2 linked regions of the Formosa sp. Hel1_33_131 genome follow. Each later gene encodes a partner of the first gene's protein in a complex. Links are inferred from orthologs where the notes say so. Each region holds a gene or a part of one and is shown on either strand. Other genes may lie near its edges.

Region 1 (12,538 bases):
CGTCTATAGACGTACGCCAGAATCTTTACAAGGATTGATCAATTTGGCACTTGCAGCACAAGAAGCACAGTCAAATGAAGTCGCACTGGGTATTTTTGAGTTTATCATTCAAAATGCGAAAGACACACGCTTGCGTATTCAAGCCAATTGCAGCCGTTTGGAGCTTCAATTGCAATTGTCTCAACCCAGTGATTATAAGGCGATCAAAGAGGGGTATGAAGCCTTGTTAGAAACCTATAAATTAGGCGTTGAAACAGTCCAATTGCAATTGTCTTACGCAGAGTTTTTAGCCTTTTACGATCAAAATTCGGAGGCTGCAATCGCATTTTTAAAAACAGCTTTAAAAGCAAATTTAACAGACCTGGCGTCTTCAGAATTAAAAATGAAACTCGCAGATATTTTAGTGACGCAAAACAAATTCAACCAAGCACTGATTTATTATACCCAAATTCAGATGCGGGTTAAAAACAGCATATTGTCTCAGGAAGCCCGTTTTAAAGCCGCTAAAACAAGTTATTATAAAGGCGATTTTGACTGGGCAGAAACACAACTAAAAGTACTAAAATCGTCTACCTCTCAACTGACGGCAAACGATGCTTTGGATCTGCAACTTTTGATTTCTGACCACAAAGGGAGCGACTCGCTTCATACCGCCTTAAAGCTCTATGCCAAAGCAGAATTGTTAAGGATTCAAAAGAAACCAACTGAAGCCCTTGAGGTTTTAGAGTCCATTCTTGAGAATCATAAAACAGATCCTATTATCGATCAAACTTTATTAGTACAAGCGCAATTATACGAGGCGCAAAAAGAGTTTGCCAAAGCAGAGGTAAATTACTTGAGAATTATAACAGATTACAAAGACGATATTCTGGTGGACGACGCTTATTTTTTCCTTGCGGAATTATACAGAACGAAGCTCCTGCAAACAGAGAAAGCAAAGCTTAATTATGAAACCATTATCTTTAACCACGAAGATAGTATTCATTTTGTAGAAGCTCGAAAGCAGTACCGCATCCTAAGAGGGGATACACTCAATTAATGACAACAAATTAACCAATGATAATTTACAACGTAACCGCCAATATTGAGGACAGCATTCATGAAGAATGGTTGTTGTGGATCAAGGAACACATTCCAAAAGTACTGGCGACTGGATTCTTTTTAAAAGCAACGTTTACAAAAGTTTTGGTCGAAGAATCTATGGGGGGATTGACCTATTCAATTCAGTATTTAGCCCACTCAAAAGAAGCTTTGGAATCGTATCACGAACAGTATGCAGCTGATTTTCAAGCGGAAGGATTGCAGAAGTTTGGAGATAAAATGTTAGCCTTTAGAACGGAATTAGAATGGATTGATGAATATACTGTAAGCACGCACTAAATGATCGTAAAACCAAAAAAACACTTAGGACAACACTTTCTTAACGATGAAATGATCGCGCAGCAAATTGCCGATGCTTTAACGTTGGAGGGGTATAAAGATGTTTTGGAAATAGGGCCTGGAATGGGCGTCTTGACCAAGTATATTTTAAAGAAACCAATCACCACCTATGCGATTGAAATTGATCCAGAATCGGTAGAATACCTACAAGCAAATTTCTTGAATTTAGCCCCTCGAATCATTCAAGAAAATGTTTTGAAGTACGATTTTAGCAGTGTTTTTGGAACGCGTCCTTTTGCGATTATTGGAAATTTCCCCTATAATATTTCGACACAAATTGTGTTCAAAACTTTAGAGAATAGAGATCAAGTTCCTGAATTTGCAGGGATGTTTCAAAAAGAAGTGGCACAGCGCATTTGCGAAAAAGAAGGCAGTAAAGTATATGGCATCTTATCCGTATTGGTACAGGCATTTTACGAAGCAGAATATTTATTTACGGTGCCGCCATCGGTGTTTGTTCCCCCACCAAAAGTGGAGTCTGGAGTTTTAAGATTGACAAGAAAAGCAGACTATTCTTTGCCTTGTGACGAGAAATTATTTTTTAGAGTGGTCAAATCTGCGTTTCAACAACGTCGTAAAACCTTGAGAAATAGTTTAAAAACCTATAATTTATCGGATAATTTAAAAGCAAATACTATCTTTGACAAGCGTCCTGAACAACTGAGTGTACAGGCGTTTATAGAATTGACATTAGCAATAGAAACCGATCAACAACCCATTTAATTTTGGAAGAAAACAAGGAACATATCCCTTTTGAGATCACCGAGGCCTTAATCGATGTCCTTAATGGACTCATTGATTCGAAGGATGATAAAGCCATTTTGGAGCAATTACAAGATGTACATTATGCGGATATTGCTGAAATTCTAGACGATCTAAATTTAGATCAAGCCACCTATATCATTAAACTTTTAGACAGCGAAACAACTGCAGATGTTTTAGCAGAATTGGAAGATGATGTTCGTGAAAAAGTACTTCAAAATCTTTCGATTAAAGAAATTGTTGAAGAAATTCAAGAGCTAGATTCTGATGATGCCGCCGATTTATTGGCCGATTTATCTCCTGAACGTAAGCGAAAAGTAATCGCCCAAATGGACGACAAGGAGCTGGTTGCGAATCTTCAAGAATTATTGACTTATGATGAGGATACTGCGGGTGGACTGATGGCAAAAGAACTGGTGAAGGTTTATGAAACTTGGACGGTCGCAGGCTGTTTACGTAAAATCAGAGCTCAAGCCAAAGAAGTCAAGCGGGTGCATTCTATTTATGTGGTTTCAAAAGAAGAAAAACTGATGGGGCGCTTATCGCTCAAAGACCTTTTGATTGCCGATAACGAAACCAAAATAAAAGATATTTATATTCCAAAGGTAGATTCAGTTCACCTGGATGAAGATGCCGAAGAAGTTGCCAAATTAATGGCCAAATACGATTTAGAAGCCGTCCCCGTCATCAACGATGAAAATGTCCTTTTAGGGCGTATTACCATTGATGATATTGTCGATGTTATTATTGAAGAAGCGGAGAAAGATTACCAGCTTGCTGCAGGTATTATACAAGATGTGGATGCGGAAGATAGTATTCTCGATCTCACCCGTGCGCGCTTGCCATGGTTGTTTTTAGGTCTTTTGGGAGGCGTTGGAGCCGCCATCATCATGGGTGGATTTGAAACCATCATTGATGATTTCCCCTTGATTTTATTATTTACGCCCCTCATTGCCGCCATGGCAGGGAATGTAGGTGTTCAATCGTCTGCGATTATTGTGCAAGGTTTGGCGAATGATGAGGTGAGAGGAAGTGTCAATCACCGTCTTATAAAAGAAATGTTTTTAGCCGCCCTAAATGGGGTCATTTTAGCCCTGTTTTTATTTTTCTTTGTATGGGTTTGGAAACAAGATGTGCGCACCGCTTTAGCAATCTCCTCATCCCTAGTGGTTGTCATTATTGTCGCTGGAATTATAGGAACCTTTATTCCGTTATTTCTTCACAAAAAAGGAATTGACCCTGCGATTGCAACAGGCCCGTTTATCACAACGAGCAATGATATTTTTGGAATACTGATTTACTTTTCGATCGCTAAACTCATCCTAAATATTTAAGATGAACATCTTACATCTTGACTCCAATCATCCCTTATTAATAGAACAGTTAACCGCTTTAGGACATACCAATCACGAAGATTACTCCAGCTCAAAAGAAGCCATTGAAGCTAAAATACACACCTATGACGGTCTCATTATAAGAAGCCGGTTTCGAATTGATGCGCCTTTTTTAGACAAAGCCACCAACCTTAAATTTATAGGTCGGTTAGGCGCCGGATTGGAAAATATTGACACAGACTACGCAGAAACCAAAGGCATTCATTTAATAGCCGCCCCTGAAGGCAATCAAAATGCTGTTGGAGAGCATGCGCTTGGGATGTTGTTGGCGTTGTTTAATAAACTACACACAGCAGATCGCGATGTACGAGATGGCAAATGGCAACGCGAAGCCAATCGAGGTCTTGAACTCGATGGGAAAACCGTTGGGATTATTGGGTATGGACATATGGGCAAAGCATTTGCTAAAAAACTGCGCGGTTTTGAGGTTGAGGTTCTTTGTTACGATCTCAAACCCACTGTTGGTGATGAAAATGCACAACAAGTTTCATTGGAAACGCTTCAAGAAAAATCCCAAATCATTAGCCTTCATGTTCCTCATACCGAGTTGACATATCAAATGATCGACGCAAATTTCATCCGCAAATTTAAGCAACCGTTTTGGCTCCTCAATTCCGCTCGCGGCAGTTGTGTGGTCACTGAAGACTTGGTAGCTGCGTTGGAGTCTAAAACCATATTAGGTGCAGGATTGGATGTTTTGGAATATGAGAAATCATCATTTGAAAATCTGTTTTCAAACACCCCACCTCCTGCGTTGGATTATCTACTAAAAGCTGACAATGTACTGTTGTCGCCACATGTGGCTGGATGGACGGTAGAGAGTCACCAAAAATTAGCCCAAACCATCGTTGATAAAATTGTCAACTATTTTCATTAAATTTAGACCTTTAAACGTTCTAAATTATGAAATCTACAGCATTAATTCCTTCCGAATACATCGCTCAATTGCCCGAAGATCGGAAAGCACCGATTCAAAAATTAAGACAAACCATTTTGGAGCGCTTAGACCCAAAATTTCAGGAATGTATCAACTATGGGATGTTAGGATATGTGGTGCCATTTACGATATATCCAGATGGTTACCATTGCAATCCCAAGTTGCCGTTGCCCTTTATGAACCTCGCCTCTCAGAAAAATTTTATAGCCGTGTATCACTTAGGAATGTACGCTAAAAAAGAGATTTTAGATTGGTTTGTAGCGGAATATCCGAAGCATTGCAAGACAAAACTAGACATGGGAAAAAGCTGTATTCGCTTTAAAAAAATGGAGGACATCCCTTATGAACTTATTGGACAGCTCGCCACTAAACTATCCGTTGATGAATGGATTGCTATTTATGAATCTCAAATAAAAAAAGAAAAATAGATATGAAAAAACGTGTCACAGGTCTCGGTGGAATATTTTTTAAAACCAAGGATTCAAAAGCTACAAAAGCATGGTATGGCAAGCACCTCGGATTGCCCGTTGACGATTATGGATGTACCTTTTGGTGGAAGGATGAAGAAGGAAAAAAAGCATCTACACAGTGGTCCCCATTTAAGGAGGACACGACCTATTTTGAGCCCAGTAAACAACCCTTTATGGTGAATTTTCGAGTTGAAAATCTTAACAATTTGATAACGGTTCTTAGATCAGAAGGTGTTACTATTGTAGGCGATATACAAACGTTTGACTATGGGAAATTTGCTTGGATCTTAGACCCTGAGGGGAATAAAATTGAGCTCTGGGAACCCATTGACAGTGCGCTATAACACTTATAAAATTAAGAAATGAAGAATATATTAGTCCTTTGTACAGGAAATTCGTGTCGCAGTCAGATGGCTCACGGCTACTTAAATCAATTTGCAGCCAATCGCGCCACCATTTACAGTGCGGGCATTGAAACACACGGTATCAATCCGGGTGCTGCGGCGATTATGAAAGAAGATGGGATAGACATCTCGCAACATACCTCCAACCATGTGGATGAATATGCAGACGTTGATTTTGATTACATCATCACCGTTTGTGACCATGCCAATGAAAACTGTCCATTCATTCCAAGCACCAATGCTCTGCGTTTGCATCATAATTTTTATGATCCTTCTAAATTGATTGGTGCCGACCAAGAAAAGCACGCTGCATTCTTAAAAGCACGTACCGAAATTAAGGATTATATGAAAGCATTTGTAGCGGAGCGGTTTTAAAATAATTGTTCCCATTTGTGGTTGAGTCGATACGATCGTGCTCTATTGGAAGGATTTCCAATTATAAGGAATTCGTTTTCCAACCATTTTTTTAGCAGAGTGGCAGCACTCCTTTTAGAAATACCTAGGTGCTGTGCTAAATCAGTATTCGTAATTTCTTTTTGGTTTACAAATAGATCCAAAGCCATGCGTTGCTTGGCAGATAACTCTCTTAATGTTTTGCTGTTGTCTTGTAGTGATGGGCTGCTATTTTCTTTTGATGATGCCACAATGTTCGTAAAAGAAATCGCCATTCCTTTCATAAAATATTCCAGAAAATTTGTAAGATCCGCTTCCGCTCTTCCCATATAATAATTGGGAATATCGTCAACAGCCAAAGCATCGTAATAGCCCTGTAAGTTTTTTGCATAATAAGCTTCCAAAGAATAGATGCCCTTCAGTCCATAGCCCCCATAATGTAAAATATAGTTGGTAATCAAGCGAGCTGTTCTTCCGTTTCCATCATAGTAGGGATGTATGCTCGCAAATTGATAATGTGCCAATGCAGCTATAATAGGGACCGGAATTTTTCCCTTTTTTAAAGAGATGTCAATCCAAGAAACAAGTGCTTTCATCAAACCACTCACTTCTGAAGCTTCGGGGGGCATATAAACAATAGCGCCCGACAATCCATCTTTAATTACGTTTTGACCTTCTCTATACGCGCTTGCGCTCTTTCTACCACTTAAAACCCATCCATGTATAGTTTGAATGGTTGTTTCGGTTAATGGCTTGTTATTTTTTGTTTCAAGATATTCTAACGCTTTGTAATAATTGACCACCTCTTTTTCATCGCGTTCCCGTCCAGGAAATCCCTCTGCTTTTTTTGAAACAACATCTGTAACTTGCTCCATCGTTAAACGGTTTCCTTCTATTTGAGTGGAGTAGTGCGTCGAGGCCAATCGTGCGGATTTACGTAGCGAGCTTAAGAGCATCGCGTTCATAGGAATCGATTCAAATTGTTTTTTACCAGTTTCAATGGCCACTAAATTTTGTGCAATAGCAACTGTAATCGTGTAATTGGGTGAAAAAGGCATCCGTATGTGTTTTTACGAAAGTACGATAAAATGTAATTAAAATGTAAATAAATTGTAATTAAAGTGTGAATAAAAGCCTGATCAAAAATTAGGTATTAAAGCAATGGGCTTTGCGCCTGCCACAATTCATAATACCGCCCTTTTTGTTTGTACAGGTCTGTGTGTGTGCCACTTTCAACTACGGTTCCTTTATCTAAAACAATAATTTTGTCAGCATTCACAATTGTACTTAATCGGTGCGCAATAATGACCACTGTCTTGTGTTTCTCTCGCATAGATAGAATTGTCTTTTGAATATAATTTTCTGATTTGCTATCTAGTGAAGATGTTGCTTCGTCCAAGATTAAAATCTCGGGATTTTTATATAATGCTCTTGCGATAGCGATACGTTGTTTTTGACCGCCAGAAAGTGAGGCCCCATTCTCGCCTAGATATGTTTCAAATCCATTTGGAAGATTTTCAACAAAATCTAAAATCCCTATTGACTTACAAATTCCTAAGATGTGTTCCATATTTGGGTTAAAGTCACCAACGGCAATATTCTCAATGACATTTCCGGCAAACAAATCAATTTTTTGAGGTACTACGCTTATGATGTTTCTTAAACTGTTTGTGTCTATATAATTGATATCTAAACCTCCGATGCTAATTTGTCCTTTTTGAATTTTATAAACGTTTTGCAGTAACGCCATAAGAGTTGATTTTCCAGAACCACTTTCTCCTATAATCGCGGTTATTTCACCCTTTGAAATTTTGAGATTAAAATTTTCAAAAACTTGTACTCTCGTTCCATACCTGAAACTGACATTGTTGAAGTTTATATCCCCAATTTTTTCATGCGTTAGCGAAATTTTGTTTTCTGAGCTTTCCCGTTCCAAATCCATAATTTCAAACAGTCGATCTGCAGCAATAAGAGCGTTTTGAATTTGTTTATTGGCTCCAATAAGGCTTGCTGCGGGCCCTGTGAAGTAACCGATTATCGCATAAAAAGACAATAACTCTCCAGCTGTAATTTCTCTGTCTATTACAAAATAGGATCCTGTCCATAACAAAATGATAGTGAATAGTTGCGCTACAAATGATGAACTTGTGCCTGAAAACACAGAGTTCAAAGCAGATTTATACCCAATTTTAAGTAAATTGATAAACTTGGTTTCCGTTTTTATATTAGCAAAGTCTTCCAATCCAAAACGCTTGATAGTACTTACGGCATTAAGCGATTCCACGAGTTGACTTTCTAACTCTGCGCCCTGTTCCATTAGTTTCCGTTCTACTTTTTTGTTTAAGCGGTTGATGATAAAATAGATCATTGCATATACAGGAATGACGAGCAACATGATAAGCGCTAGTTTCCAATAATAGAAAAACATCAGCCCAAATGAAAATAAGAGAATGAGAACATTCACGGTCAGGGATAAGGAAACGCCATTGATAAAAGTTCTAATTTTCACTGCATCATTGATCCGTGAAATGATTTCTCCAACACGCATGGTATCAAAAAAGGACTGTGGCAATTTGAGAAGGTGTTTGTAGTAACCTAATATGAGTCGGGCGTCAATTTGTTGTCCTGTTTTGATGAGAAAAACATCTTTGTAGATGCCAATAACAAATTGGAGCAGCAGTAACCCTAACATGATAACACCCAATAAATTCAGTAATTTTGTGTTTCCACTGACGAGCACAAAATCCGTTATTTTTTGAATGTATATAGAAGTAGAAAACCCCAATAAGGTATATACGATGGCGCCAAAAAAGGCTTGTGCCAACACAAATTTATGAGGTTTGAGTAAAAACCAAAATCGCTTGTAAACAGAGATTTTGTCATTTCCTTTCTTAAAGGTTTCATTAGGTTGTAAAATGACGAGTACCCCTGTCCATTCTTCAAGAAATGCCTCATGTGTTTTTTTGTCTATCTTTCCAGTACCAGGATCCATAACCGTGATGTGGCTTTTGGAAACACCATAAATGACTACATAATGGTGCAGTTTCTTTTTTACAATAATATGAGCGATGGCTGGTTTGGGAATTTTAAAAAGACTGTCTAAAACACCTTTGACCCCTTTGGCCTCAAACCCTAGTTTTTCTGCGGCTTCTATGAGTCCAAGAACGTTAGTCCCTTTTTTGTCAGTGCCTGCATATTGACGAATACGCGCAATGGGCAGCTCTAGATGGTAGTGCGCAGCAATAGAGGCAAGGCAGGCGGCACCACAATCGGTAATGTCGTGTTGTTTTATTTTTATGGAAGCCATGATAAATGCGTTTACAAGCAATAGTAATCGACTTCACTGCAAAAAAAGTGCACTGTAGGTTTTTTTAGAGATTAAATTCCTAATCCTTCTTTGAAACAGTCCCACTAGAATGATAATATATTTTAGATTTTAGTTTTCATGATATTTACGTTTTCTCTGGTAATAAATAAAGACACTCAAGATTAAAATAATTATTGAACTAAATAAACCTACATTTATTTAATTACCATACCTTTAATTTTAAGATATTTGTTATATAATAATATGCCCGAACAACAAAACATAGAATGGAAACAATCTTGGCGAGATGAATATCTGCAATGGATTAGTGGATTTGCCAATTCCAACGGAGGTGTCTTGTATATTGGAAAAGATGATATTGGAAATGTAGTGGGGGTCGATAAGTATACAAAACTCATGGACGAGTTGCCGAATAAAATTTCTAGTAAACTTGGCGTGCTTTGTGATGTTAATTTACATGAGGAAAACGACTTATACTATATAGAGATTATTACCAAACCCTATAATAATGGTATTTCATATAACGGAAAATATTATTACCGTTCTGGCAGTACCAATCAAGAACTTCGAGGAAATGAACTGACTGAATTTTTGTTAAGAAAAACGGGGAGGACTTGGGATAGTATTGAAGAAGAAAATGCATCTTTTGACGATATTAATGAAGCTACGGTAAAACGATTTGTTAAGTCTGGTATTGCTTCCAAAAGGCTACCGCTTGAAACAGTGAACCTTGATTCAAAAACTATTTTTCAGAATTTATTGATAATGAATGAAGGGAAATTAACTAGGTCAGCAATCTTGCTATTTGGGATACAACCTTTGAGGTTTTATGTGAGTTCCTTTCTTAAGATTGGAAAATTTGGAAAATCAAGTTCAGAATTACTTTCTCAAGAAGTTGTGGAAGAAGGAAATCTCTTTGAACAACTTGATGAAACACTTAAAATTCTATTTACAAGATTTATAGACAGCTCTATTAGTTACAAGGGAATTCAAAGAATTGAAACCTATGAATATCCATACGAAGCAGTTCGAGAAATATTACTAAATGCGTTTACCCATAGAACTTATGAAAATTCTCCAATACAAATTAGTGTTTATCCTGACCGAATTATGTTTTGGAATCAGGGAGAGCTATTAAATCCATTAACTCCTGAAAAATTAAAAGTAGACCATAAATCTATGACTAGAAACCCAATTATTGCAAGAACATTTTTTAGAGCAGGCTTTGTAGAATCTTGGGGGCGTGGAACAATTAAAATTATTGAAGAATGTGAAAAAGCAGGATTACTTGAACCTAAAATTGAAGAGTTGACAGGTGGTGTTGCTATTACTTTATATAAAAACAGAACCAGTCCAGAGTTCTTATCATCTTTATTTTTGAATGAAAGACAATTAAAAGCAATTGAATATTTAAAAGAGAATAACCAAATTACAACTGGAGTATATCAAAACCTATTTGAAATAACAGATAGAACCGCTTTGAGAGATTTAAATGAATTGATTGAATATAGAGTTATAAAGAAGGTTGGCGAGAAAAAAGGAACAAAGTATTTATTGATTTAAATGTCGGATATCGATACTAAATGTCGGATAAATGTCGGATATAATATCCGATAAAAAGAGAAACCAATAATAATTGGGTTGTCTAAAACTACATATTGAAACTGTACAAAATTTAAGGTTGGCATACTCAAAAAAATAGATAAAGCCCCTAAAAAAGACGGGGGACTACTATCCCTTGTATTTTCAATCGTAAAATCCACTCGAACTGACGAATTTCATTAAAATGCACAACGAGTTTATGTAATTAATGTGTAAATAAAGACAGTGCTAGAGAATGCGTAATTTCTAAATTCCTAATCCTTCTTTGAAACAGTCCCAATGAGAAAATAAATAGCTAAAGAACAGAAACGTTAATGCAATAATGAAGATGTTTTTTTTGTATGGTTTTTTCATAATATTTTTTTAAAATAATAATTCTTTTATGCGGTCATAGTACCCGAGTAATCCAAAAAGGAATAGGGATAGAACTAGATAAATGATGTTTTTTTTGGTGTTTTTATGTTTCAATAATTCTTTTACATTGAAGATGACGAGCGGTACTCCTATGACTAATTTTACAAGAATAAATATATTTTTTGTGGTTTTCCAACCAAAAAAAAGTTCATAGTCTTTGGGTTCATCAATACAAATCAAGGGTGTTAAGGCACTTTTTATGTAAATTAGACCTAAAGCAATAAAAAAACTTGAGAATATTTTTTTCTTCATGATTTGTTGTTTCGTGTTTACCCTAATGCATCCAACATATAGGAAACGAATGCCCGTCCTAAAGTAAATCCAATGACTAAAAGTACAATACCAGCTAGAATGATAAGAGTTTTTTTATTTTTCATGTTTTAAATATTTCTGCAAAACCAAACAAACAAATTCCAAAAAGCATGTGTTGTTGAAATATAAATAATGGTTATCATAAGTTTTTTTTTGTTCAATGTTTTAAGATAAAAAAGCATGAAAATCACCCCCATTATTGTTGCTTTTATAATGTGAACAATCGAATAGTTATGAGTTAAGCCAAATAACACTCCAGAAATAATAGAGTAATAAATAATTTTATTTTGGATGCTTCGTAAAGATGTGAAGTCTAGTAAATATTTAATTAAAACTTGAAAGACAAGTGTTTCAACGATAGGAGCTATAATTATTATAGAAAATAAAAAAAAGCAGTTTTTTCGTTTCCATAAAACGAAGTTTTTTTTATATCAAATATTTCATATAAGTAATCCCAAAGGGGATTAAAGCCAAATTCAAATATTAGTAAAAGAACAATTACTGAAATGAAGTTAATTAGTAATCTCAATTTAATTAATTTTTTAATATAAAGCGACAACAAGATAATTCTAGCCATCGCTTTATGTTTTTTTAATTAGGGATGTGTAGTCCACCAAGGATGATCTCCAAAGAAAAACTCTCCTAAAGCCTCGTCAATTGCATTTAGACCAGCTCCAATATAATATCCTATCCCATATGCTGGTTCATCACCTCCGTTAATGTTTAGTAATTCATTCTTATTTAATTCTATTAGTTCCATGATAAATAATTTAAAATTTTAATAAATGACTCTTTTAATTTGTCATAATTGGATAAAAAACCAAAAAGAAAAATTAAAATTAAAATATATAATATATTTTTTCTTCTAACTTTCATAAAGTTTTAAGGACAGGGATTATAATCGTAGTCGTTACCATTAATTCCATCATTAAATCCAGCAGAAATGTCATCCCATTCTGACATGACATACAAAGCCCCTGCGACTACATACTGCCAAAACCCACCCTCAGTAGATTTGAGTTCTTCAGTGTTCAACGCTTGAACACCATAATTTTCTAATTGTTTCATAATTTTTAAAATTT
Region 2 (12,665 bases), 1.2 Mb from region 1 along the record:
CCAAATTAAAAATGATATTAGTATTATCTAAATAAACTTTATCAACTTTTCCCAATCCACGAATACCACTTGTGTCATTTCTCAACTGCCCTATAAGTCCCGCCTTTTCCATATAAGAGAAATAATCGTCTAAAGAATTTCTACTTACATTAATGATTTTTGAAATCTTGGAAAAATTAGGTTTAAATGGTACACTTTCAGCAATAATAGAAAGCAATTGTTTTAGCTTACGACTTGTTCCAACATTAAGGTTTGCATATTGTGGAATATCTGTTTCTAAGGTTTGTACAATGATTTGTCCTAAACGTAAATTCATCTCACTTTCATTTCCAAAAGGATAGTATCCATTTAGTAGATAGTCATTAAATAATGGTAGCGGGTGTTTAATGTTTTCAAGTTTCACTTCGTTATTGATTATTTGTTCTAACGAATAAACTCCTATTTCGTAATTATGAAAATAGTTTAAATATTCCCGAAATGAGAGACCTTGTAATTTGTAAATTAAAGCACGGCGACTTAAGTCTGCTGAACCTTTTAGTATATCAAGAACCGACGAGCCTGTAAATACAACCTTTAAAGTAGGATATGAATCATAAATATTTTTTAATTCACGCGACCAATCATTGTATTTGTGTATTTCATCGATGAATAAATACTCACCTGCATTTTTATAGAAGTCATCAGCCAATTCAGTAAGTTTATTTTCACTGAAATACATGTCATCTGCAGATACATACAATGCTTTTTTATTGTCTAAATTTTCTTTGATATATTGAAGAATCATGGTCGTTTTACCAACTCCACGAGGACCAATAATTCCGACCATACGACTATCCCAAGAAATTTTCTCGTACAGATAACGTTTAAAATCTGTGGTTGTATTTTGTAAAAGTGTTTCAAATTTCTGATAAAGTATTCTCATGGCTTCGCAAGTTATAGTTCACAAAGATACAAAATGCACATCGAAATCAACAATTATTTTAATTAATGCTCAAACAGAAGTGCAATTAATTGTTTTTTTACTTGGATTGTCAATGACAAGAAAATAATAAACGTCAAACTTATTAGTGTGGTATATTTTCCTTTTGAACTATTTTTAGCACCAAAAAAATGAGCCACTTTCTTTAGAACTTCCCCGTGATGTTTTCAGCCTTTTTTAGTTTATCCCCGCGCTATACGCAGTGACGTTCTGGATTTTGAATTTATGCGGTCTTATTAGTATATTTTTCATTCAACTTTCACTAATTTTAAACCTGTACTTTCCTGCAAACTGCCCACAGCTTCGCTAGTGAGAGTCCCATTTAAAAATAAAGAGACTCTACAAAGAGGTGCAATTGTCAGTGGCCCCTCATCTTACTTTTGGTCAAATGGCTTTTATGAAGATTCAGATTTGGGGACTAAAATCAGTTAAACCTATAAAATAAATATCAAACACCCAAAAAAACATCAAATTTTAACATAAATAATTGATTGTGTTCAATTTATGTTTTAAATCATGAAACAAGAGTGAATTATGTTACAATATTTTATCGTCTTTATGTTCACAATAAGCCTGTATGAATTTGTTCATAATTATTAGTTGGTAGGGCCACACAAACCCCTAAATAGTTTTATATTTAGGATTCCGTTTATAGCTTATAACACACCTATGTATTTAATTTTTGATACCGAAACTACCGGCTTGCCAAAGCGTTGGAATGCGCCCATTAACGACGTTGATAATTGGCCTCGCTGCATCCAGATTGCATGGCAATTGCATGACGACCTCGGAAACTGTATCGAGCATCAAGATTATTTAATACGCCCCGACGGCTTCAATATCCCTTACGATGCCGAAAAAATTCACGGCATCTCCACAGAATTAGCAACCGAGCAAGGTTTGGCACTTTCCGAAGTGTTGGAATTATTCAATGTCGCACTCTCCAAAACCACCTTTGTGGTAGGTCAAAATTTAGGTTTTGATTTGAACATTATGGGCTGTGAGTTTCACCGACTGCAAGTTGCATCGCCTTTGAGTGAGCTGCCCGTTTTAGATACTTGTACCGAAAAAACCGCGTCCATGTGTCAGATTCCTGGCGGACGCGGAGGGAAGTTCAAATTGCCAACGCTGACGGAATTGCACCAGTTTTTATTTCATAAACCCTTTGGAGAGGCGCACAATGCCACCGCTGATGTAGAAGCCACTACCCGTTGTTTTTTAGAATTGATTCGACGTAAAGAATTTACGATTGACAAGCTGCAAGCAACCAACGATTATTACGAGCGCTTTCAGTTAGAAAATCCAGAGGAGATCACTCCGATTGGTTTAAAACATGTCAACCTCAAACAAGAATCCGCTAAAATTGCGGCGCGAATCCAACAAGAAAAAGAGTCGGTAACTCCTCAAAAAATTACGACGGAAGTTCCGGAAATCCTCAACGATGCGGAAGTGGTACATTTGCATAACCATTCTCAGTTTTCAGTCTTACAATCGACCATCAGTATCAAGAATTTAGTTGCCGCAGCATCGGATAATGAGATGCCAGCCGTCGCCCTTACCGATCATGGAAACATGATGGGAGCCTTTCATTTTGTCAAAGAAATAGGCAACTATAACAGAGACATTCGCGAAAAAAATAAACTTGCCTTAGAAGCTAATGAACCTGCGGATGCACAAGAAATTAAAGGAATTGTAGGCTGTGAATTTTTCGTCTGTGAAGACCATACCAACAAATCTCAAAAAGACAATGGCTACCAAGTCGTCTTTTTAGCAAAAACCAAAAAAGGCTATCACAACTTAGTAAAAATGTCGTCCAAGGCCTATACCGATGGTTTTTATTATTTACCAAGAATTGACCGAACTATCGTCGAAACCTACAAAGAAGATTTAATTGTTCTGACGGGAAACTTATACGGCGAAGTGCCATCCAAAATATTAAATGTTGGCGAGCGTCAAGCCGAAGAAGCCCTCTTGTGGTGGAAAGAGAAATTTGGAGCGGATTTGTATGTGGAGCTCATGCGCCACAAACAAGAAGATGAAGACCGTGTCAATCCTGTTTTGATCAGTCTCGCCCAAAAACATGCCATCAAATTAGTAGCAACCAATAACACCTATTACATCAATCAAGAAGATGCCAATGCGCATGATATTTTGTTGTGTGTAAAAGATGGCGAAAAGCAAGCCACCCCCATAGGTCGTGGTCGTGGATACCGTTATGGATTGCCAAATCAAGAGTATTATTTCAAATCTTCGGAGGAAATGAAGTCACTTTTTAAAGATGTTCCCGAGGCGATTGTGAACATTCAAGAAGTGGTCGATAAAATTGAACCTTATGAATTGGCACGGGATGTTTTACTACCGAAGTTCGACATTCCTCAAGAATTCGTCAATCCAGCGGATGCTGTGGATGGCAGTAACTTTGGTGAAAATGCGTATTTAAGACATTTGACTTATATAGGGGCCGAAAAACGCTATGGAGAACTCACAGATGACATAAAAGAACGTCTTGATTTTGAGTTAAAAACCATTGAAAACACCGGCTATCCAGGGTATTTTCTAATTGTAGAAGATTTTATTCGGGTGGCACGTTCCATGGATGTATCGGTAGGACCCGGCCGTGGATCGGCAGCAGGTTCTGTGGTTGCCTATTGCCTTTGGATCACCAATATTGACCCCATCAAATACGATTTACTTTTTGAGCGTTTCTTAAATCCAGATCGTGTGAGCATGCCCGATATCGATATTGATTTTGACGATGAAGGCCGTGGTCGCGTCATGGATTATGTCATCCAAAAATATGGATCGAGTCAAGTGGCTCAAATTATTACGTATGGTACGATGGCTGCCAAATCGTCTATTAGAGATACCGCTCGAGTATTGGATTTACCATTAGGAGATGCCGATCGTATTGCGAAGTTGATTCCCAATATGGCGAAGCTGCACAAAATTTTTAACACCCCTGAAAAGGAGTTGAAAGCGAAATTCAGATCCGAAGATATGGAGCTGATCAATCAGTTGCTCAATTTGTCCGATGGCGACGACTTGGAAGCTGAAACGATCAATCAGGCGCAAGTGTTGGAAGGTTCGCTTAGAAATACAGGAATTCATGCTTGTGGGGTGATTATTACGCCCGGAGATATTACCAATTACGTACCCATTGCCACCGCCAAAGATTCCGATCTTTACGTGACCCAGTTTGACAACTCCGTGGTAGAAGATGCAGGACTGTTAAAAATGGATTTCTTAGGCTTAAAAACCTTAACACTTATAAAAGACACTGTTAAAATTGTCAAAGCAAAACACGACATCACACTGGATCCCGATCATTTTCCGTTGGATGACGAATTGACTTATGAATTATTCCAACGCGGGGAGACTGTCGGTGTATTTCAGTATGAATCTCCGGGAATGCAAAAGCACATGCGAGACTTGAAACCCACTGTTTTTGCAGATTTAATTGCAATGAATGCCTTGTATCGACCGGGTCCAATTGAATACATTCCTAGTTTTATTCGTCGGAAACAAGGCGATGAAGAGATTAGCTATGACCTTCCAGAAATGGAAGAATACCTGAAAGAAACTTATGGGATTACGGTGTACCAAGAGCAAGTAATGCTTTTGTCGCAAAAGCTAGCTGACTTCACAAAGGGTGAAGCCGATGTCTTGCGTAAAGCCATGGGTAAAAAGCAAATTTCGGTACTCGATAAAATGAAACCGAAGTTTATCAACCAAGCTGCCGCCAAAGGGATGGCTGCCGATAAATTAGAGAAAATTTGGACGGATTGGGAAAAATTTGCCAGTTATGCCTTTAATAAATCTCACTCCACTTGTTATGCGTGGATTGCCTATCAAACGGCGTACTTAAAAGCGCATTACCCTGCGGAATACATGGCAGCGGTCTTGTCCAATAATATGAACGATATCAAGCAAGTGACCTTCTTTATGGAAGAATGTAAACGTATGAAATTAAATGTATTGGGGCCGGATGTCAATGAGAGTTATTATAAATTTTCAGTAAATCAAGACAATGCAGTACGTTTTGGAATGGGTGCCATAAAAGGCGTGGGTCATGGAGCAGTAAAAACCATTGTGGAAGAACGTAAAAATGAAGGGCCGTACAAGTCTATTTTTGATTTGGCAAAACGCATCGATTTAAGAGCAGCCAATAAAAAAGCATTTGAAAACTTAGCCAATGCTGGCGGATTTGATTGTTTTCCAAACACCCATCGAGCACAGTATTTTCAGGACGAAGGAGATGGAGTGACCTTCTTAGAAAAAACCATTAAATATGCCAATCGCTATCAAGAAAATAAAAACTCGGCGCAAGTCAGTTTGTTTGGAGAATCGAGCGATGTTCAGATAGAAGAACCCGAAATTCCGCCTTGTGAAACATGGGGAACGATGGAAAAACTCGCCCGAGAAAAAGAAGTCGTAGGAATTTATATTTCTGGACATCCTTTGGATGATTTTAAACTCGAAATGCAAAATTTCTGTAATGGCGATATTTCTGTGTTTCGTGACATGCCAACTTTTATAAATAAAGAAATTTCTTTTGGAGGTGTGGTGACCGATGTGCAGCACCGTGTGAGCAAACAAGGAAAAGGCTGGGGCACGTTTGTCATAGAAGATTATATGAACACCCACGAATTTCGAATCTTTGGGGAAGAGTATTTGAAATTTAAACACTTTTTGATGCATAATAATTTTGTGTTTGTGCGCGCCTTAATTAAAGAAGGTTGGACCAATCGGGATACGGGGGCTAAGGGCGATCCGCGCTTGCAATTCAATAGTTTTCAGCTGCTTCATGACATCATGGAGTCCTATGCTAAAAAACTATCCATCCAATTAAATATAAAAGAAATCTCCGAAGAAAAAATTCAAAGCATTAAAGAACTTCTACAAATGCACTCGGGAAATCACAACCTGAAATTTGTAGTTTATGACGATGAGGAGGAGTTGAAATTAGAAATGAGCAGTCGCTTACAAAAAATTAAAATATCGCAAGAATTGTTGGAAGAATTGAAAGCGCAAGAGGTGTTTTATAAATTAAATTAAGGGTTTATAGCAATCTACAATCCAATCATAAGTAAAACAAATCGTGCCCCGCTGTGATTTAGTTATATTTTTAATTAATTTTGTGACTCAGTAATTAATAACTATCATTTAAAATAATAATATTATGGCATTAGAAATCACAGACGCGAATTTTGAAGAAACAGTTTTAAAAAGTACAAAACCTGTCTTGGTTGATTTTTGGGCAGCATGGTGCGGTCCTTGTCGAATGGTAGGGCCTATCATCGAAGAAATCAGTACAGAATATGGCGACAAAGCTGTTGTAGGAAAAGTAGATGTCGATGCAAACCAAGAATTTGCAGCTAAATATGGCGTGCGAAATATTCCAACGGTGTTGGTATTTCAAAACGGTGAAGTTGTAGGGCGTCAAGTAGGGGTTTCTCCAAAAAACGTTTATACTGAAGCGATTGATGCCTTGTTGTAAAACATCTTTTAAAAAGAATATTAAAAAGGTTTGTCTTATTGGCAAACCTTTTTTAGTTTAGAGCCTATGGATATTCAAAAGGAATTACAAGAAGCCTCCGGGTTTTTAAACTTTGATTTATTAGCTAAATCCATTGTAGAGGGCTTTATTTCTGGCATGCATAAAAGTCCTTTTCATGGGTTTTCGGCGGAATTTGCCGAGCATAAAATTTACAACAATGGCGAAAGTACGCGCCATATCGATTGGAAGTTGTTTGCCAAAACCGACAAACTGTACACCAAACGCTATGACGAAGAAACCAACTTGCGTTGTCATTTGATTGTCGATAATAGCAGCTCTATGCATTATCCGAAATGCAATCAACCCTCCATCAACCAATTAAATAAAGTTAGTTTTTCAGCTTTGGCGGCTGCGGCGATGATGCAGCTTCTAAAAAAACAACGCGATGCGGTGGGTCTGAGCGTCTATTCAGATGCCATTGACTACTACGCCCCAGAAAAAGGGAGTGAACGCCACCATCAAATGCTTATGGACCGTTTAAACACCACGGTGAGTAGCCCTCAAAAGGAAGTAGGCACCAAAACATACGAGGTCTTGCATGAAATTGCTGAAAAGCTTCACCGCCGTTCCTTGATTTTTTTGTTTACAGATATGTTTCAGTCTGATCAGGAGCAGGAACAACTGTTTGAAGCGCTGCGTCATTTAAAATATAACAAGCACGAATTGGTGTTATTTCATGTTTATGACAAAGCCACGGAGTATAATTTTAAATTTGACAATGCACCCAAGCGCTTTGTGGATGTGGAAACTGGCGGGTCTGTGGATTTGTATCCAGAATCAGTTCAAGCCAATTACGAGGCTGCTATAGCGTCCTATTTCAAGGACTTACGTTTGAAGTGTGGGCAGTATAAAATCAATTATGTAGGGGTCGATATTCAAGAAGGATTCGACAAAATCCTGACCACGTATATGGTGGAGCGACAGAAATTTATTTAATTTTCATTTTAGTTGAAAATAAAGTCAAAAATAGTTGTGTAATGAAAAATGCAGTGTATATTTGCAACCGCAATAACGCAACGGTTTGGTAGTTCAGTTGGTTAGAATACCTGCCTGTCACGCAGGGGGTCGCGGGTTCGAGTCCCGTCCAGACCGCTAAGTATCTTTCAAAAGATGCATATAGTAAATAAGACGTTGTGTTGTGATAATCAAATGATTATCCGTGGTTTGTGACAAACCAGTGAGAAGCTTTCCTGAAAATGGAGGGCTTTTTTTATTTTGTACAGTCTTTGTACAGTGAAATAATGTCTATTTCCATTTTACAATCTTCGAAGTAGTATGCTTATATTATAGATGAATTTTAGTCTATTGAGAGATCCTCTCCGTGAAATTTAGCATTATTTATATTGGGTTTACAACGATATATTATATATTTGCACTAATTAATAATAATCACACAGCGTTAATTAATAACTATAACACAACATCAAATAATAATAATCACACAACAGTAATTAATAATATTGTCACGAATTTAATTTAAAAAAAATGGCAACTCCAGGAGAGAAATTAGCAAAATCATTAGAAAAACTAAAGGCGATACAAGATCGAGGTTTGATTGCGATAAAAGCATCTGATTTAACCAGAGGACATAGAGAGCGGTTGGTTAAAAATGGATTTATTCGAGAGGTCATTAAAGGGTGGTATCTTGTAGCTCCTCATGATACACAAAAAGGAGATACGACTTTCTGGTACTCTTCTTTTTGGGGGTTTTGTTCAAGATATTTAGAAGATCGTTATGGGGATGATTACTGTGTGTCAGCGGAACAATCTCTTTTGCTTCATGCCGGAAATAACGCTGTCCCAACACAACTAATCATACGCTCCTCAAAAGGAAATAATTCACCCACTTCTTTATTATTTGGCACCTCTTTATTTGTCATGAAATCGCCTTTACCAAATATTGCTGAAATAGAAGAAAAGCACGGTATTAGAATTGTGAACCTGCCATCATCTATAGTACATTCTACACCTTCAATATTTACCAGACAAGCGATAGAAGTGCGAACAGCATTACTAATGATTAAAGATGCTTCTGAACTATTAACTATTCTACTTGATGGGGGACATTCTACTATTGCAGGCAGATTGGTTGGTGCTTATAGAAATATAGGACATGAAAAGATTGCGGACACTATTTTAAAAACCATGAAATCGGCTGACTATGATGTTAGGGAAACGGATCCATTTGGAACATCTACACCAATTAAGCTTGATTTAAGGGAGCGTTCACCTTATGTGAATCGCATTAAATTGATGTGGGAAGCCATGAGAAAAGATGTCATAGACGTATTTCCAAAAGCTACGGGGATGTCGAAAGATGCGAATGCCTATATGAAGGGTATAGAGGAAATCTACACAACAGATGCTTACCATTCTTTATCTATAGAACGATATACCGTAAGCATTGAATTAATTGAACGCGTGAGAAGCGGTGCGTGGGATGCAAAAGAGAATGAAGCAGATCGTAAACAAAAAGATGCCATGGCTGCACGGGGTTATTGGCAGGCATTTAAGGCTGTAAAAGAAAGTGTAATTCAAATTTTAACAGCTGAAAATTCAGGAACAGTAGTTGATAGAGATCATGGAGATTGGTATCGAGAATTGTTTTCTCCTAGCGTCGCAGTTGGTTTACTGAAAGTTTCAGATTTAGCTGGATACAGAAATGGACAGGTTTATATAAGCCAATCCAAACACACACCCATAAACAAAGAAGGTGTCCGTGATGTCATGCCGTTGCTCTTTGAATTATTGGAAAATGAAAAAGAGGCGAGCGTAAGAGCCGTATTAGGGCATTTTATTTTTGTATATACACATCCATATATGGATGGTAACGGACGTATGGGGAGGTTTTTAATGAATACTATGCTTGCTTCTGGAGGCTACCCTTGGACTGTAATCCCAGTTGAAGAACGGGATAGATATATGAATGCTCTAGAGCATGCTAGTTTTGGTCAAGATATAAAACCATTTGCTGAATACTTGGCCTATTTGGTGGGTGCTGGATTAAAGGGTGAGCCAATAGCTAAGTAGGTCTAAGTTAAAAAAGTACAAATAGTAAATAAGAAGTAGTGTATTGACAATAAAACGATTACATGTATTTCGCGACAAGCCGGTGAGAAGCTTTCCTGAAAATGGAGCTTTTTTTTATGTTCAGCCCTTTCCCAAGTCTACATACTCTATAGTTGTACTTAATGCGGGACAAAAAGTCACATATTACTTTTATTTGAACTATTTTTTGTATTTTTGGTACACATAATAGTCATTAGAGATAAAATGTCCGATAACAAGAAACTTGTAAAACTTCCTCCAAAAAGAGAGAAAGTAGAAACAATTGAAATTCTTCGTCAATTGAGTAAATCTTCAAATTCATTAGGAGAATTAAAAGGAATTGCTAAAACTATTCCTAATCAGGAAATGTTAATTAATGCAGTTGTTTTACAGGAAGCTAAAGATAGTTCAGAAATAGAAAATATTATTACAACTCAAGATGAACTATACAAAGCTCTAGCAACAAACACAAAACAACCAACTCAAATTAAAGAGGTTATAAATTATAGGAGTGCCATTTTTTCAGGTTTCGAGTTAATGAAAAAACAAGGGTTTTTAAAGTTAAAGGATATTGAAACAATTCAAAAAACCATTATCGAAAATAATGCAGGAATTCGCTCAATGGCTGGAACTGTATTAAAAAATGATAAAACTGGAAAAATTGTCTATACTCCACCACAAGAAAAAGACGAAATTTTAGATTTATTAGGTAATTTCTTAGAACATTTTAATGTTAAACAGAATGATTTAAACCCATTAATTAATTTAGCAATTTTACATTATCAGTTTGAAAGTATTCACCCTTTTTATGATGGAAATGGAAGGACAGGAAGAATTCTAAACATTCTATACTTAATTATAAACGATCTTTTAGACATTCCTATTGTATATTTAAGTTCATATATCAACGAAAATAAAGCAGATTATTACCGTTTGCTAAATACAGTTAATAACACAAACGAATGGTCTGAATATATAATTTATATGCTGAAAGCTGTTGAAGTAACATCAAACAGAACTATTGAGAAAATAAATTCTATAAAAATACTATTAGATGAAACTATACTATTTGCACAAGAAAAAGAACCGAAAATTTATAGAAAAGAATTAATTGAATTACTATTTGAACAACCGTATTCTAAAATAGAGTTTGTAGTAGAAAGATTAAACGTTGAGAGAAAAGCTGCTTCAAGATATTTAAAAAAAATGGAAGAAATTGGAATATTAGCTTCTCAAAAAATTGGAAGAGAAAACGTCTACGTAAACACAAAATTGATAGAAATATTGAAAAAGCACTAAGTACAACAAGCCGTGTACAATTAATTGCTTTTGTTCCAGCTTACTTACGAAAATCCTACCGGATTTTCTACCTTGCCTGCGGCAGGCAGGTTCGGTTTGTGTTTACTAAATTAGGTACTTGAAATACGCAACCAATCATACACAAATCCGTTAAACAAGTAGATATATAAAGTTAAAAATATTAGCGTCATTACCAAATAAACGCAAAAAAAAGACTGCCTTTTCAGACAGTCTTTTTTTTAATAAATTGTTTTATAAATCTTAGCTCTTTGTAAACTCAAAAACTTGACCACCGAGATCCAATTTAAACCCAGTTTTCTCAGCATTAAATTGAACTTTAATTCCAGCTTCACCCACAGAAAATTCACCATTACCTTCACTTTCTAAAGGTAAAGGTTCTTCGCCTTCAAGGTGTAATTCAAGGATTCCATTTGCTTCAACAGCAGTTACTTTCATCGGGAAACCTGGAGCCGTATAATCCCCTAAATAGTCCGTTAAAATCTCTACACTAGCAGTGCCATCTGTGGATTTCCATTTGTTATTTTTTGTATTTGAATCTGGCAATGCAAAGTCGGGATCAATCACCACTCTTGACAACTCTTCTGTTGTATCTACTTTAAAGGACCAAGACACATTGCGTTTCCAAATCTCAACAGGCAGTGTTTTTCGGGTCACTGTTCCGCTTTTAGTTTTGATTTCAATAACCACCGGCATCGGCATTTTCTCTAAATTTTCAATCGTAATGATCGCACCTTGCGTTGGGTCATTTTTAACATATTTAACCTCAGTCACCGCTTGATCTAATTTCCAGCTGTTAATGAACCAAGACCTCCAAAACCACCTTAAGTCTTCTCCTGATACATTTTCCATGGTTCTAAAGAAATCATCTGGCGTCGGGTGTTTGTAAGCCCAACGATCGATATAGGCCGTAAAGGCTTCATCAAAACGTTCAGGGCCTAGGATTTGCTCACGCAATAGTACCAGTCCTGTACCTGGCTTGTAGTAGGCCAAAATACCTAAGTTTCGTTCTTTTAAGTTATCTGGAGATGTGTAAATCGGTTCGAGTCTGTCATTCACAAACACACTAGACATACGGTGCATATTTGATTTAGGCTCTTCATATTCTCCGTTATTAAATGCTGCGGTACTTAGAGAATTAATAAAGGTATTGAACCCTTCATCCATCCAAGCGTGTAAACGTTCGTTAGATCCGACAATCATTGGAAACCAAATGTGTCCAAATTCATGATCCGTCACACCCCATAAACGCTCTGTTTTTGATTCAAAATTACAAAATACAATTCCTGGGTATTCCATACCGCCTTCGTTTCCAGCAACGTTAATCGCTGCAGGGTAAGGATATTCAAGCCATTTCTCAGAGTAATGCTCAATAGAAGCTTTCGTGTATTCTGTAGAACGTGTCCAAGCATCTTCTCCTACACTTTCTACAGGGTATGCAGACATGGCGATGGTTTTCTTTCCGCTCGGTAAGTTGATACGTGCAGCATCTAAAATAAAAGAAGCAGAAGACGCCCAAGCGACATCTCTCGCATTTTCAATTCTAAACTTCCATGTGAGGGTCGCTGTATTGGATGGTCGTGAGCTTGGTTGCGTCACTTCCGATTCCGATCGAATCATCACAGTCGCATCGCTTGCTTCTGCTGTTTTTAATCTATTTTGCTGTTCAGCAGTATAGACTTCAGAAGGATTTAAAAGCGCTCCTGAACATACTACCAAGTGAGTTGCGGGTGCTGTAATGTTGACATCAAAAGTTCCGTATTC

What was found.
Region 2: the proteins of FORMB_RS03900 (region 1) and trxA are in contact, whole or in part, in an NMR structure (PDB 2IPA), measured with the Bacillus subtilis proteins. The link is inferred for Formosa sp. Hel1_33_131 from one-to-one orthologs.

Annotation. Positions count from the first base shown.
Region 1 is NZ_CP017260.1:876,670-889,207, reverse strand. The notes cover bases 4,297-7,073. They hold FORMB_RS03900 (arsenate reductase ArsC), read left to right. Parts: upstream 4,297-5,365; coding sequence 5,366-5,782; downstream 5,783-7,073. Other genes in these bases: FORMB_RS03890 (peptidase domain-containing ABC transporter), read right to left, coding at 6,954-7,073; FORMB_RS03895 (Fic family protein), read right to left, coding at 5,779-6,858; FORMB_RS03905 (VOC family protein), read left to right, coding at 4,964-5,347; FORMB_RS03910 (DUF1801 domain-containing protein), read left to right, coding at 4,500-4,961; FORMB_RS03915 (2-hydroxyacid dehydrogenase), read left to right, coding at 4,297-4,473. Also shown: FORMB_RS03935 (tetratricopeptide repeat protein), read left to right, coding at 1-1,039; FORMB_RS03930 (DUF4286 family protein), read left to right, coding at 1,057-1,380; 16S rRNA (adenine(1518)-N(6)/adenine(1519)-N(6))-dimethyltransferase RsmA, read left to right, coding at 1,381-2,163; mgtE (magnesium transporter), read left to right, coding at 2,166-3,536; more of FORMB_RS03915, read left to right, coding at 3,538-4,296; more of FORMB_RS03890, read right to left, coding at 7,074-9,107; FORMB_RS03885 (ATP-binding protein), read left to right, coding at 9,372-10,691; FORMB_RS03880 (hypothetical protein), read right to left, coding at 11,094-11,396; FORMB_RS12970 (hypothetical protein), read right to left, coding at 12,052-12,216; FORMB_RS03875 (hypothetical protein), read right to left, coding at 12,339-12,524. UniProt on the Bacillus subtilis protein: Catalyzes the reduction of arsenate [As(V)] to arsenite [As(III)]. In vitro, can dephosphorylate para-nitrophenyl phosphate (pNPP).
Region 2 is NZ_CP017260.1:2,044,112-2,056,776, forward strand. What follows is about bases 4,914-7,817. They hold trxA (thioredoxin), read left to right. Parts: upstream 4,914-6,158; coding sequence 6,159-6,476; downstream 6,477-7,817. Other genes in these bases: dnaE (DNA polymerase III subunit alpha), read left to right, coding at 4,914-6,034; FORMB_RS09460 (DUF58 domain-containing protein), read left to right, coding at 6,543-7,472. Outside these bases: FORMB_RS09445 (ATP-binding protein), read right to left, coding at 1-922; more of dnaE, read left to right, coding at 1,649-4,913; FORMB_RS09470 (Fic family protein), read left to right, coding at 8,022-9,566; FORMB_RS09475 (Fic family protein), read left to right, coding at 9,810-10,883; FORMB_RS09480 (M1 family metallopeptidase), read right to left, coding at 11,145-12,665. UniProt on the Bacillus subtilis protein: Participates in various redox reactions through the reversible oxidation of its active center dithiol to a disulfide and catalyzes dithiol-disulfide exchange reactions.